2 regions of the Streptomyces sp. NPDC096311 genome follow, and region 2 is predicted to be linked to the other one. Evidence: riboswitches for the same ligand, from Rfam matches in the RefSeq annotation. Region 2 holds a riboswitch; the other holds the start of a gene.
The links. Region 2 has a riboswitch for thiamine pyrophosphate ahead of thiO (glycine oxidase ThiO). Riboswitches for the same ligand answer to the same signal wherever they lie in the genome.
Positions count from the first base shown of each region.

Region 1: it holds a riboswitch for thiamine pyrophosphate, as region 2 does, so the genes downstream of both, thiC (phosphomethylpyrimidine synthase ThiC) here and thiO (glycine oxidase ThiO) in region 2, are expected to answer to the same signal.

Region 1 is NZ_JBIWFN010000022.1:95,048-102,407, forward strand. Features, by position in the region: gene ACIRA5_RS41715 (YibE/F family protein) at 23-1,621, opposite strand; TPP riboswitch at 1,693-1,870, shown strand; gene thiC (phosphomethylpyrimidine synthase ThiC) at 1,863-3,692, shown strand; gene ACIRA5_RS41725 (VWA domain-containing protein) at 3,789-5,258, shown strand; gene ACIRA5_RS41730 (hypothetical protein) at 5,402-6,271, opposite strand; gene ACIRA5_RS41735 (metallophosphoesterase) at 6,453-7,360, opposite strand, start outside.
Region 2 is NZ_JBIWFN010000002.1:5,065-12,424, reverse strand. Features, by position in the region: gene ACIRA5_RS04640 (deoxyribonuclease IV) at 1-154, opposite strand, end outside; gene pknB (Stk1 family PASTA domain-containing Ser/Thr kinase) at 251-2,200, opposite strand; gene ACIRA5_RS04630 (thiazole synthase) at 2,457-3,251, opposite strand; gene thiS (sulfur carrier protein ThiS) at 3,255-3,455, opposite strand; gene thiO (glycine oxidase ThiO) at 3,452-4,657, opposite strand; TPP riboswitch at 4,655-4,766, opposite strand; gene ACIRA5_RS04615 (hypothetical protein) at 4,818-5,168, shown strand; gene ACIRA5_RS04610 (NAD(P)/FAD-dependent oxidoreductase) at 5,201-6,427, shown strand; gene ACIRA5_RS04605 (Rv2175c family DNA-binding protein) at 6,509-6,880, shown strand; gene thiE (thiamine phosphate synthase) at 7,013-7,360, shown strand, end outside.

The DNA of each region.
Region 1 (7,360 bases), on a different contig from region 2:
GGGACGAGGGCGCGGGGAGGCTTCAGTGCTTGCGGCGACGGCCCTTCCCGCCGCGCGCCGGCGCCCGGCTCTCGACAGGCTCCGTGGCGGCGGCCGGGACGGCCGGACGGTCCGCGGAGACCACCAGGGCGGCCAGCAGCGTGGTCACCGGCACCGAGGCGACCAGGCCGATCGAGCCGACCAGGGTGCGCACGATCTCTTCGGCGACCAGTTCGCTGTTCGCGACCGTGCCCACACTGCTCTGCGCGATCGAGAAGAGCAGCAGCAACGGAAGCGCGGCACCCGCGTACGCCAGGACGAGCGTGTTGACGACCGATGCGATGTGGTCACGGCCGATCCGGATGCCCGCACGGTACAGATCGCGCCAGCCCATCGTCGGGCTGGCCTCGTGCAGTTCCCAGACCGCCGAGGTTTGCGTCACCGTCACATCGTCAAGCACACCGAGCGAACCGATGATGACGCCCGCGAGCAGCAGACCGCTCATGTCGATGGACGGATACAGGCCATGGATCAGACCGGTGTTGTCGTCAGTGTTGCCGGTCAGCGCCGCCCAGCCGATGAACTCCGAGCCGAGGATGCCGATCAGCACCAGGGAGAGCAGGGTCCCCAGCACCGCCACGGACGTACGGGCCGAGAGGCCATGGCACATGTAGAGCGCGATCAGCATGATCGCGCTCGCCCCGACTACGGCCACGACCAGCGGATTCGAGCCCTGAAGGATCGCGGGCAGGATGAAGAAGGTCAGGATCACGAAGCTGATGGCCAGTGCTACCAGCGCCATGACACCGCGCATCCGGCCCACCACCACGACGGCCAGCGCGAAGATCCCGGCGAGCAGCGCCATCGGGAACTTCCGGTTCACATCGGTGACCGAGTACTGCAGGTCCCTGGGCGCGGAGGGCTCGTAGGCGGCCACGACCTTCTCGCCCTCGTGCAACTGCCGTGACTGGTCAGGCTGGATGATCTCCGTGAACGTGCGGTTCTTGTCCTTGCCGGTGTCGATCCGGATCGTCGCCTTTTTGCAGTCGCCCGTCGCCTCTTGTTGCGCGGAGGAGCCCTCGGCGGTGGACGTGTCGCCGGTCGAGGTCTCCCCCGACGCGTTCACGGACTTGCAGCTGACCTTGTCGACCTTGGTGACCGTGGCCTGCTGGGTCTGTCGGTCGAAGCCGACGCCGGTGCGTTCGTGGGAAGGGGCGCCACCGGGCCAGAGCACCGCGAGACCTACAACGACCGCGGCGGCGAAGGGGATCAGGATGGCCGCGATGACCTTGCGCAGATGCTTGGAGACGGGCGTGGCGGGCCCATGGCTGTGACTGTGCGAGTGCCCAGACCCGTGCCCTTCCCCAGACCCGTGCCCGTCTCCAGGGCCGTGCCCGTTCCCCGGTCCAGGTCCCTTCCCAGGCCCGTCCCCAGACCCGGATCCATGTCCGTGTCCGCCCCCGGGGCCGTGCCCGTGTCCCTCACCCGGTCCGTGCCCATGCCCGACTCCTGGACCGGGGCCGGGGCCACCACCCGGCCCGTGCCCGCGGCCGTCTCCGGAACCAGGCCCATAGCCGTCTCCGGGACCGCGTCGGCGCGGCGGCTCGGACGGCGGGAACGGGGGCTGCTGCGTTGTGGTCACCGACCGATCATCGCAAGAACGGCGAGGGCCCTCTGTTCACCGCGCCAGATATGACGCTAGCGTGGAGTCACCTTTGCACACGCGGGAGCTCGGAGCACCGGGCTGAGAGGGCGCTGACCTCCGTCTTAGCGATGTTTCACGTGGAACGAGTGATGTTTCACAAGGGACATCGGCAGACGGAATCCGCTGCGTCGACCGCCGAACCTGTTACCGGGTAATGCCGGCGTAGGGAGTAGGTCTCATGACCAACAAGGACGTACGCACGCCTGCCTCCAGCCAGATGGGCGAGGCGCCTGCCGCGCCCGAGGGCGAACAGCCGCGGGAGGCCGGGAAGTCCATCGGCTGGCACAAGGGATACGTCGGGGGTTCGCGCCCCGATCTGCGGGTGCCGGTCCGTCAAGTGCACCTCACCAACGGGCAGTCCGTCACGCTGTACGACACCTCCGGCCCGTACACCGATCCGATCGTCGACACCGACGTGCGCAGGGGCCTCGCGCCACTGCGCGAGAACTGGATCATCGCCCGCGGTGACACCGAGGAGTACGCGGGCCGTCCCGTCCGTCCCGAGGACGACGGAATCAAGCACACCTCACCGCGCGGGGGCCTGCGCAACCTCGACGCGGTCTTCCCGGGGCGGCCGCGCCAGCCGCGTCGAGGCCGTCCCGGAGAGGCGGTCACGCAGCTCGCGTACGCCCGGCGGGGCGAGATCACGCCCGAGATGGAGTTCGTGGCGGTCCGCGAGAACGTCGACCCCGAGGTCGTACGCGAGGAGATCGCCGCCGGTCGCGCGGTGCTGCCCGCGAACGTCAACCACCCGGAGATCGAGCCGATGATCATCGGCAAGCGGTTCCTGGTGAAGGTCAACGCCAACATCGGCAACTCCGCCGTCACCTCCTCCATCGAGGAGGAGGTCGAGAAGATGACCTGGGCGACCCGCTGGGGCGCGGACACGGTCATGGACCTGTCCACCGGCCGCAATATCCACACCACGCGGGAATGGGTCCTGCGCAACTCCCCTGTCCCCATCGGCACGGTGCCGCTCTACCAGGCTCTGGAGAAGGTGGACGGCCGCGCCGAGGAGCTGACCTGGGAGATCTACAAGGACACGGTCGTCGAGCAGGCCGAGCAGGGCGTGGACTACATGACGGTCCACGCGGGCGTGCGGCTGCCGTACGTGCCGCTCACCGCGAACCGCAAGACCGGCATCGTCTCGCGCGGCGGCTCGATCATGGCGGCCTGGTGCCTCGCGCACCACAAGGAATCGTTCCTCTACGAGAACTTCGAGGAACTCTGCGAGATCCTCGCGGCGTACGACGTCACGTACTCGCTCGGCGACGGGCTGCGGCCCGGGTCGATCGCGGACGCCAACGACGCGGCTCAGTTCGCGGAGTTGAGGACGCTCGGGGAACTCAACACGATCGCGAAGCGTTTTCACGTACAGACGATGATCGAGGGCCCGGGACATGTCCCGATGCACAAGATCAAGGAGAATATCGACCTTCAGCAGGAGATCTGTGATGAAGCTCCGTTCTATACGCTCGGCCCGCTGACGACGGACGTCGCGCCGGCGTACGACCACATCACCTCCGGCATCGGTGCCGCGATGATCGCCTGGTGGGGCACGGCCATGCTCTGCTATGTCACGCCCAAGGAGCACTTGGGCCTGCCCAATCGTGACGACGTCAAGACCGGCGTCATCACCTACAAGATCGCCGCCCACGCAGCCGACCTCGCCAAGGGGCACCCAGGTGCACAGGAATGGGACGACGCGCTGTCCGACGCCCGCTTCGAGTTCCGGTGGGAGGACCAGTTCAACCTGGCCCTCGACCCGGACACGGCACGGGAGTTCCACGACGAGACCCTGCCGGCCGAACCCGCCAAGACGGCGCACTTCTGCTCCATGTGCGGCCCGAAGTTCTGCTCGATGAAGATCAGCCAGAGCATCACCGAGCAGTTCGGCGGTACGGCAGCCGCGGGGGCGTCGGCTGAAGAGGTCGCCGAGGGGATGCTGCAGAAGTCTCGGGAGTTCGCCGCCGCGGGCAACCGGGTCTATCTGCCGCTCGCGGACTGATTCGCACGCACGCGCACTCGTGCCCGGAGCCGTTCGCCGCGTACATCAGGCGCAACGAACGGCTCCCGGGCCGCGTTCTCTCGGCAGACTGGGCCCATGACATCGACATCCATGAGCAAGGGCGCCAACCTTCCCGTCGCCGCCGGGACGGTGCGGGCCGTGCTCGGCTGGAGAGGAGGAGCCGGCGCGCCGGACGCGGATGCCTCGGCGCTGCTGCTTGGCCAGGGCGGACGCGTGCGGGACGACGGGGACTTCGTCTTCTACAACCAGCCGCAGCACGCCTCCGGCGCCGTACGGCATCTCGGGAAGCAGCGGGACGGCGCTGCCACGACGGACACCGTCGAGGTGGACCTGCATGCCCTGGAACCGGAGATCGAGCGGGTCGTCCTGTGCGCCTCGGCCGATGGTGGCACCTTCGGCGGGCTGTCCGGACTGACGCTGCGGCTGCTCGATGCCGGGACTCAGCAGGAGATCGCGCGCTTCGAGATGGAGGCCACGACGGAGACGGCGTTCATCGGGGGCGAGCTGTATCTGCGGGGAGGGCAGTGGAAGTTCCGGGCGGTCGGGCAGGGGTATGCGTCCGGGCTGGCCGGTCTCGCCACCGACTTCGGTATCAGCGTGGAGTCCGGCGGGGCCGGTGCGCCCGGGCCGGAGTCGGCGGTTTCGTCCGGGGGCACACCGGCGGTTTCGACCGCGCTCCCGCCGACGGGCTCACGGACAGCCGCTTCCAGCGCTGCGGGCGCCCCGCCGGCACCCCCGGCATCTCCGGTATCCCCAGTGTCCCCGGCTTCCTCTCCGCGTCTCAGCAAGGGCGAGGAGCGGTTGCCGGTGGACATGCGCAAGCGGCTCTCGTTGCGCAAGGAGCAGGTGGCGGTCAGCCTGCGGAAGCACGGTGCGGAGGGGGTCACGGCGCGCGTCGTGTTGATCCTCGACGCCTCCGGTTCCATGTCGTTCCTGTACTCGAAGGGCGTCGTGGCCGATGTGGTGGAGCGGATGGCCGCGGTGGCGGCGCAGTTGGACGACGACGGGGTGATGCAGGCGTGGACGTTCGCCTCCCATGCCGCCCGGCTGCCGGACCTGAGTCCGGGCGAGCTGCCCGAGTGGCTGCAGCTCCATGTCCGCGTCGGTGAGCTGAGCCTGTTCCGGCGGAGCAAGAAGCCGCGGAAGGGCCTGCTGCCGGGGCAGGTGGACATGCGGTCGGTCGGTATCCAGAACGAGGAGCAGAAGGCGATCGCCGAGGTGCGTACGTATGTACGAGAGCACCCGGCTGTCGATCCCACGCTGGTGTTGTTCTTCTCCGACGGAGGTGTCTACCGGAACAAGGAGATCGAGCAGGAGCTGAGGGACGCGGTGGAGGAGCCGATCTTCTGGCAGTTCGTGGGCCTGGGGCGGTCGAACTACGGCGTGCTGGAGCGGTTCGACACGCTGCCCGGTCGGCGCGTCGACAACGTGGGGTTCTTCGCGGTGGACGACATCAGCGGCGTACCGGACCCGGAGTTGTACGACCGGCTGCTTTCCCAGTTCCCAGCTTGGATGAGGGCCGCCCGGGGGCTCGGCATCATCTGACGGGGCGCGCCGGGACCGTACGAGCGGGACGGGCGGGACGAGCGAGGCGGGCGCCGGTGAAGGGGCGGGCAGCGGCAAAAGGGCCCGCGCCGTATCGGCGCAGGCCCCTCGTTCCCGTCACCCCGGTGTCGGCCCGCCGGGTGTCACTCCGGCTGATGCTCGGGCCCCCCGAAGTCCGGGCTGGTGAAGTCCGGGCTGGTGAAGCTCGGGCGCGGACCCGCCGCGGGGCCGCCGTCGGGGCTGCTGAACCCCGGCCGGTTGTAGCCGAGGTGCGGCATGCGGCCGGTGGTCGGTGTCGGTGACGGACGGGTCAGTGCCGCCGTGCCCGGGTCGGTGAGGGCCTCCCGGAGGAACGGCATGATGCCGCGCTCCAGCAGGGCCTCGCGCCAGGCTTCCCTGGCCCGGGCCACCTCCGCGTTGAGCTCGCCGGGTGCTCCGGCCTGGAGCGAGGACGAGCCGTTGCGCAGAGCGGTGAGCAGCAGCCCGACCGCGGCGACCAGGATTGCGGCCGCCGTGACCGCGCCGAAGACCCACCCGGTGGTCAGCAGGGTCTGGGCGAACGCCAGCTCGGGGGTGAGGACCTTCAGGATGAATCCCACGAGCAGGAAGATCGCCGCGGCTGTTCCGGCGAGGACGGGCGCGAGCACCGCGACGACGGCGATCGCGCCGGCTCCGGCGGTCTCGGTGACCTCGCCCATGGTGGCGGCGAGCCCCATCGCGGTCGCGCCGGACTCCGCGGAGCCCGCTCCTTCGCTCACGGTTGGGGTGGACGGCGCCGGGCGGCGCAGTTCCTCGCGGACCTTCACGTAGTGCGCGTACTCGGTCGCCGCGGCCACCGTGATGAGTGCGGTGGCGTTGAGCGCCATGGTGCGCAGCTGTTCGGCATTGAGCCGCTGGCCGACAGCGGCGAGTTCCGGGCGGTGTGGGGCGGAGCGCAGCGCCTCATCGAGGATCCGCTCGTATTCCTGGCGGTCCTCGCTCAGCAGGTGCTGCGGAACGCTGTTCATGTGCATCCCCCGATGCTCCGTAGGGCTGGTGGCTCGCACGCTGACGAGCCGTCGGGCAGAAACGGAGGGGAGCCTGCTACGGATAAGCCGATGGTAGAGCGGTGACGGCACGCCGTGACAGGGGGTTTCCAGAAATTGCCCCCTGGCCAGCGCTGTCCTTCGTGGGGGACGCCTGCCCGAAGAACCCTCAGCTATCCAGGGGCAGTTGCTGGACCAGCAGTTTTCCGGCCATGGTCACTCCGCCGTCCATCGCGATGGCCAGTCCGTCGGCGTAAAGATGTGGTCCCTCGACCACGGGGCCCGCGGCGTCCTCGCCGTCCTCCGAGCCGACCTCGCCCAGGAGGTACGGGATGGGGCTGTGGCCATGGACGACACGGGTGCCACCGTAGGTGTCCAGCAGCGACAGCGCCGCCTCGGCGCCACCCTCGTCGCGGAAGGCGAAGCGTCTGGTGAACTTCCGGAAGAGGTCCCAGCACTCGTCCGCGTCGTTGCGCGTGAGGGTTTCTCGGATGGTGTCGTTGACCGCCTCGATCGAGTCGCCGTAGTCGAGGTAGGCGGTGGTGTCGGAGTGCACGAGGAGGTGCCCGTCGACCTGCTCCATGGCGTCCAGGCGGGCCATCCACTGCAGGTGGTGGTCCTGGAGGCGGTCCATGTCGGTCTTCTGGCCGCCGTTGAGCAGCCAAGCGGCCTGGAAGGTGGCGGTGCCCGCGCCGGAGTTGACGGGGGTGTCGCCGAACCGCTTGGCGCCGAGCAGCAGCAGCTCGTGGTTGCCCATGAGCGCCTTGCAGTAGCCGCCGACCGCGGCCGCCTCGGCGGACAGCCGCATCACGAGGTCGATCACGCCGATGCCGTCGGGGCCGCGGTCGGTGAAGTCGCCGAGGAACCACAGGCGCGCGGTCCCGGCGGACCAGTTGCCCGCGGCGTCGAGGAGGCCCTGCTCCTGGAGCGCGGCGACCAGCTGGTCGAGGTAGCCGTGCACGTCGCCCACGACGTACAGCGGTCCCGGCCCGTCGGCGGGCTGGGAGGCCGCCACGGCGGCGGGGTCCATGGCGACCTGCACCGTGTCGCCCCGGTTGATGACGGGCAGGTCGCGCC
Region 2 (7,360 bases):
TGCCGACGGGCGTCGCCCAGCCGCGCGGGTTGGCGACGAAGACCTGGACGGCCTCGGCGCCCATCTCGCGTGCGTAGGTCAGGCCGACGGAGCTGAGGCCGCCGGCCACGGGGACATGGCCGCCGACGGGGTTGCGGAGCTGCTTGCTGGTCACGCTCTTCAGGGTGTCACGCGCTCCGGGACGGCCCGGCGGCGGACCTCACTGCCGAGGTCCCAGCAATTTGCCGTGGTCTCGGCGCCGCTTGTGGTCTCAGCGGATCACGATGGAGATCGTCGACCCCTTGGGCGCGGTCTTGCCGCCCTCCACCGACTGGCTCTTGACGTGGTCACCGAAGAGCCCGAGCAGCCCGCGGTCCTCGTCGACCTGGAACCCGGCGTCCTCCAGCGTCTGCTTCGCGTCGTCCACGCTGTCGCCCACCACATCCGGCACCGAGACCATCTCGGGGCCCTTGGAGACGGTCAGCGTGACGGTGTCGCCGCCTGCGACCTGGCTGCCCGCCTTCGGCGACTGCTGGGCGATCTGGCCCTGGTCGAACTCCGAGTTGACCTGCTGGGTGGCGATCTTCACCTTCAGGCCCGCCTGCTCGAGCTCCGAGGTGGCGTCCGCGACGGACGCGCCCGTGACGTCCGCGACCTCCACCGGGCTGCCCTTGCTGACGGTGAGGGCGATGGCCGAACCGGCGTGCCGCTCCGTGCCCGCGCCCGGATCCGAACTGATCAGGAAGCCCTTGGGAACGTCCTGGTCGAACTCCCGGGTGACCATGCCCGCGGCGAGCCCGTCCCCCTTCAGGACCTCCCGCGCCTTGAACAGCGCGAGTCCCGTCAGGTCGGGCACCTTCACCGTCTCCGGGCCGTTCGAGATGGTCAGCGTCACGGAGTCGTTGTCCCGGATGCGGGCGCCGGGCGCCGGGTCGCTGCTGATGACGGTGCCGCGCTTCACGGTGTCGCTGTAGGCGTGCTTGACCTGCCCGACGTCGAGACCGGCCTGCTCGATGCGCGCCGTGGCCTGCGCCTCGGTCTTTGCCAGCAGCAGCGGGACCTTCGTGAACTGGCCGGAATTGATGTACCAGACGCCCGCGCCGAGCCCGAGCACCAGCACGACCGCGGCGATGATCGCGAACATTCCGCGCCGGGGCCGTGAGCCGCTCCGCGGGGGAGCGGGCGGTCCGGACTCGAATCGGCTGGTCTGCTCGAACCGACTGGTCCGGTTCACCGGGTCGCCGGCGTCGCCGTCGTCCTCGTTCACCGGCAGCAGGCGGGGCACGGAGAGCGAGCGCGGGATCACGCTCGTACGGTCGCCCGCGTTGTCGTGCCCCACGGCGAGCGCCTGCGGGGGTATGGCGTCGAGCTGTTCGGCGGTGAGGCCGGCCCGCGCCTGGAGGACCTGGCCGAGCAGCGCCACCGCGTCGTGCGGGCGCACCTCGGGGTTGCGGGCGGTCGCCGAGGCGACCAGCTCGTCCAGGACGTAGGGCATCGAGGGCACGGCGGCCGAGGGCGGCGGCACATCCGCGTGCAGGTGCTGGTAGAGCACCTGGGCGGGGGAGTCCCCTGAGTGCGGCTTGCCGCCGGTGAGCATCTCGTAGAGGACGACCCCGCAGGCGTAGACGTCGACGCGGGTGTCCGCGGTGCCGTTCTCGATCTGCTCGGGGGCGAGGTACGACACGGTGCCAAGGACGGCCCCTGTCGTGTTCGTGACGGTGTCCACGGCTCGGACGAGGCCGAAGTCGGCCACCTTGACCCGGCCGTCGTCCCCTATCAGGACGTTCTCCGGCTTCATGTCGCGGTGCACGAACCCGGCGCGGTGCGCGGCGCCGAGCGCGGCGAGCACCGGCTCCAGGACGTCCAGGGCTGCCCGCGGCTGCAGCGCCCCGCGCTCGCGCAGCACGTCACGCAGGGTGCAGCCGGCGACGTACTCCATGGCCAGATAGACGTACGACCCGTCCGCGCCCTGGTCGAAGACCTGCACCACGTTGGGGTGCGCGAGCCGGGCCACCGACTTGGCCTCCCGGATGAACCGCTCGACGAACGAGCCGTCGGCGGCCAGCGTCGGGTGCATCACCTTGAGCGCGAGTACGCGGTCGAGGCGGGTGTCCAGGGCCCGGTAGACCGTGGCCATCCCGCCGACTGCGATCCGTGCGTCGACGCGGTAGCGGCCGTCGAGCACTTGCCCGACAAGCGGGTCCTGAAGGGTCGTATCCACGCAGGCGAGTCTACGAGCCGCCACTGTCACCCCCACCCTTCCGGCCAATTCCGGAGCGGGACTGCAGCCGACCTGTGACGGATCTCGCACGCTTGATCGATCCGGTCCACATGCCGTGCACAGGGAAGGTAAGGCAGCCTGCCCCGCCACCCCCCAGCCGCCAACGGCACCCCGCCCCCCACAGGCGACGCACACTTTCCAGCCGACTGGAAACGGGCGGTGCGCGGGCGGGAGAAAAAACACAGACGCCAGGTACCTAGAAAGCGGGCCGCTCAGGATCCAACCGCGCCAGCCCCTCCGCAGGAGACGACGCGGAGGCGAAGTGCCGCCGAGGAATCCGCCCCGCACGCCACGCGAGCCGCCCGGCTTCCACCGCGTGCTTCATACCCTCGGCCATCAGCACCGGCTCCTGGGCCCGGGTCACGGCCGACGCCAGCATGACGCCCGCACACCCCAGCTCCATCGCGAACGCCGCATCCGACGCCGTACCGGCCCCCGCGTCCAGAATCACCGGCACACGCGCGTGCTCCACGATCAGCTGGAAGTTGTGCGGGTTGCGGATGCCGAGACCGGACCCGATGGGCGACCCGAGCGGCATGACCGCCGCGCACCCCACGTCCTCCAGCTTCCGCGCGAGCACGGGATCGTCGTTGGTGTACGGCAGCACGGTGAACCCGTCGTCGACCAGCGTCTCGGCGGCGTCCAGCAACTCGATCGGATCCGGCAGCAGGGTCCGCTCGTCGGCGATGACCTCCAGCTTGACCAGCTCCGTACCGAGCGCCTCCCGCGCGAGCCGCGCGGTCAGCACGGCCTCGCCCGCGGTGAAACACCCCGCCGTGTTCGGCAGCACCCGGATGCCCAGCTTGTCGAGCACGGACAGCACCGAGCCGTGCGCCGCGGGATTCACCCGCCGCATCGCGACCGTCGTCAGCTCCGTGCCGGACGCCACGAGCGACCGCTCCAGGACGTCGAGGCTGGGCGCACCCCCCGTCCCCATGATCAGCCGGGACGAGAAGGACGTACCTCCGAGGACAAACGGATCGTCGGCCATGGTTCAGCCTCCTTGGACTGCGGTGAGGACTTCGACGCGGTCTCCCTCGGAGAGGGCCGTGGACGACCACTGCGTGCGCGGGACGACGGTTTCGTTGAGCGCGGCGGCGACGCCGGACGGCGCGACGGTGAGGGTGGCGACGAGCGCGTCGAGGGCCGTGTCGGCGGCGACGAGCCGTCGCTCTCCGTTGACGAAGATGTTCATACGGTCTGCTCCGTGAGTGCGGCGCTGAAGCGCCCGGGGGTGAAGGGGCGGGCCTCTTCCGGGAGCTCGCCGGTGGTCAGGGCGTGCGCCATGGCGTCCCCGGTGACGGGCGTGAGCAGCACGCCGTTGCGGTAGTGCCCGGTGGCCAGCAGCAGCCCGTCGAGCGCGGTCGGGCCGAGCAGCGGCGCGTTGTCGGGCGACCCGGGCCGCAGGCCCGCGCGCGTCTCGGTGAGCGGCAGCTCGGTGATCCCGGGCACCAGCTCGTGGGCGTCGCGCAGCAGCTCGTAGACCCCGCCCGCGGTCACCGTCGTGTCCCAGCCCAGCTCCTCGCTGGTGGCGCCCACGACGAGCTCACCGTTCTCCCGCGGCACCAGGTAGACCTGGCTGCCGCGGACCACGGCCCGCACGGTCCGGCTCAGGAACGGCGCGTACCGCTTCGGCACGGTCAGCCGCAGCACCTGACCCTTCACGGGCCGTACGGGCGGCAGTACGTCGGCAGGCACGCCCGGGAGCTTTCCGCTGAGGCTCCCGGCGGCGAGCACCACCTGTCCCGCCGCCAGCCGTTCACCGCCCGTCGTGACGACCCCGGCGGCCCGGTCCCGTACGACGGTCAAGCGCTCCGCCCACGTCCGGTGGAACTCCACTCCGGCTCGCTCACACGCCGTGACCAGGGCCTTCGCGAGCCGGCGCGGGTCGATCTGGTGGTCGCCGTCGACCCGCAGCCCGCCGCGCACGCCCGGCGCGAGCATGGGCTCCAGACGGCGGCACTCCCGGCCGCTGAGCCACTCCGATTCGAGCCCCGAGCGGTGTTGCAAGGCGTGCAGTTCGCGCAGGTGAGCCCGGTCGTCGGCGTCCAGCGCGACGGCCAGCGTGCCGCACCGGCGGTAGCCGAGGTCCTGGCCGCTCGCCTCGGTGAGTTCGGCGGCGAAGTCGGGATAGCGGCGCGCGGAGGCGAGGTTCAGGCCCAGCAGGGTCTGCTCGCCGTAGTGCAGCTCGGTGACGGCGGCGAGCATTCCGGCGGCCACCCGTGCCGCCCCGCCGCCCGGCTCGGGGTCCACGACCGCGACGGTGAACCCGCGCTGCGCGGCCCGCCAGGCGGTCACCAGACCGATGATCCCGCCCCCGATGACGAGGACGTCTGACGCACGTGCGTCCGATGACGGCGCATCCGAGGAACGTGCAGGTGTACGCGTAGGCGACATGGGCGTCCAGCCCCTCCCTTCGCCGGCATGACCCGGATCAGGTTCGTACGGTCGGAGGCCGCCAGCCTCCCTCTCAGCCCGGTGCGTCCGGGCTCCCGCGAGTGCTTTACGTTGGCCACCCTAGCCGCTGCCGTATGTCTCAGTAAGGGAGCCTCCGCCCATGGCCCGTACGCTCGACGGCCTGGTCCTCGCCCCGGTCGCCGACCAGGCCCCCGGGCAGGTCGGTACGCGCACCCGGTTCACGTACCACGAGAAGGACGGCGAGATCTGGGCCGAGTACGCGGGCGGGGACGTCGTACGCGGTCACCTCGTGGGGACGCGGGAGGGCGACCGCCTCGACTTCCGTTACGTGCAGCTGAAGCACGACGGCAGCACCTCGTCGGGCCACTGCGTGTCCGTGGTCGTGGAGCTGCCCGACGGACGGTTGCGCCTGGAGGAGACCTGGGAGTGGGAGTCCCAGGACGGAAGCGGTACGAGCGTTGTGGAACAGGTCACTGCGCACGTCCCCTGACTGACAGATTGTCAGTTGTCTATGGTGATCAGGTGAGCGAGCAGACGCGGGCACAGGTGCGTACGGCACGGCGGGTCGTCATCGTGGGCGCGGGCATGGCCGGCGTACAGACGGCGGTCGCCCTGCGGGAACAGGGATTCACCGGGAATGTGACGCTGATCGGCGCCGAGCCGCACCAGCCGTACGACCGGCCACCCCTGTCCAAGGCGGTGCTGCTCGGCAAGGCCGAGGGCTCCGCCTTCGACATCGACTTCGAGGCGCTGGACATCGAACTGCGGCTCGGCTGCGAGGCGCTGGGCGTGCGCCCCGCGGACCATGAGCTGGACACCGAGGCAGGACCGGTGCCCTACGACGTCCTGGTCCTCGCGACCGGCGCGGAACCGATCCAGCTGCCGGGCGCCGAGGGCGTTCCCGGCGTCCATCTGCTGCGGACCCTGGACGACGCCGAGCGGCTGCGCCCCGTGCTCGCCCAGCAGCACGACATCGTGGTCGTCGGGGCGGGCTGGATCGGTGCGGAGTTCGCGACGGCGGCACGTGAGGCCGGGTGCGCGGTCACGGTCGTCGAGGCCGCCGACCGGCCGCTGGCCGGCGCGCTGCCCGCGGAGGTGGCCGCGCCGATGACCGCCTGGTACGCGGACAGCGGGGCGTCGCTGCGCACCCACGCGCGTGTGGAGCGCGTCGAGCCCGGCGCGGTGATCCTTGACGACGGCACGAGGGTGCCGGCGGGCGCCGTGGTCGTCGGCATCGGCGCGCGCCCCGCCACCGCCTGGCTGGCCGGCTCCGGCATCGAGCTCGGTGCCCACCGCGAAGTGGTCGCCGACAACCACCTGCGTACCTCCGTGCCGGACGTCTACGCGGTCGGCGACTGCGCCTCCTTCCCGTCGGGCCGCTACGAGCAGCGCCTCCTCGTCCACCACTGGGACAACGCCCTCCAGGCGCCGCGCACGGTCGCGGCGAACATCATCGGCGAGGCCCCGGCGGCCTACGACCCGGTCCCGTACTTCTGGTCCGAGCAGTTCGGCCGCTTCGTCCAGTACGTCGGCCATCACACCCCCGCCGATACGACCATCTGGCGGGGCGACCCGTCGGGCGCGGCCTGGACGGTGTGCTGGCTCCGCGAGAGCCGCCTCATCGCCCTGCTGGCCGTGGGGCGTCCCCGTGACCTGGCCCAGGGCCGCCGCCTCATCGAGGCGGGCATGCCCATGCATCCGGACGTCCTGGCCGACCCTTCCCGCCCTCTGAAGGACGCCACGGCATGACCGCCCGGTCTGCGTCGCCCGGACGGCGGTCCGGGGGGCGCTCGGGTACCGAGTGTCAGTCCGGGATGGCAGGCTTGTCCCGTGACCGAGATTGACGCAAAGATCGATGCTCTCGTCCCCGCCTGGCTCACCCTCCCCGACATCGCCGAACAGCTCGGCGTCGAGGTGACCCGCGTCCGGCAGTTGGTCAAGGAGGGCCAGCTGATCGCCGTACGCCGTGGTGACAACCGCGCGCTGCACGTCCCCGCCGCCTTCATCGACGGGAACGAGCAGAAGGTCGTCAAGGGCCTGACCGGCACCTTGACGCTCCTGCGGGACGACGGCTTCTCCGACGAAGAGATGCTCGAGTGGCTCTTCACCCCCGACCCGAGCCTGCCCGGCACCCCCGCGCAGGCTCTGAGCGAGAATCGCGGCACGGAGGTGAAGCGCCGCGCCCAGGCGCTCGCCGTCTGATTCGACCGACCCTCCGGCGTACGGACCACGGCCGGCCCCGGACCACCCCGGCCGCCGCGGTCCGTACGCACCGCACCACGTCCGTAGGGTGCGTACGACATCCGTACGCACCGCACCACGGGGGACACACGCATGCCCGAGAACGCCGCCCGCACCCGCCTCGCCGACGCCCGCGTCTATCTCTGCACGGACGCCCGCAGGCGTCAGGGGGACCTCGCCGACTTCCTGGACGCGGTCCTGACCGGCGGCGTCGACATCGTGCAGCTGCGCGACAAGGGCATGGAGGCCGCCGAGGAACTGGAGCACCTCCAGGTCTTCGCGGACGCCTGCGCCCGCCACGGCAAGCTCCTCGCGGTCAACGACCGGGCAGACGTCGCCCACGCCATCGGCGCCGACGTACTCCACCTGGGCCAGGGTGACCTGCCGGTCCCCGCCGCCCGCGCGATCCTCGGCGACGAGGTCCTGATCGGCCGCTCCACG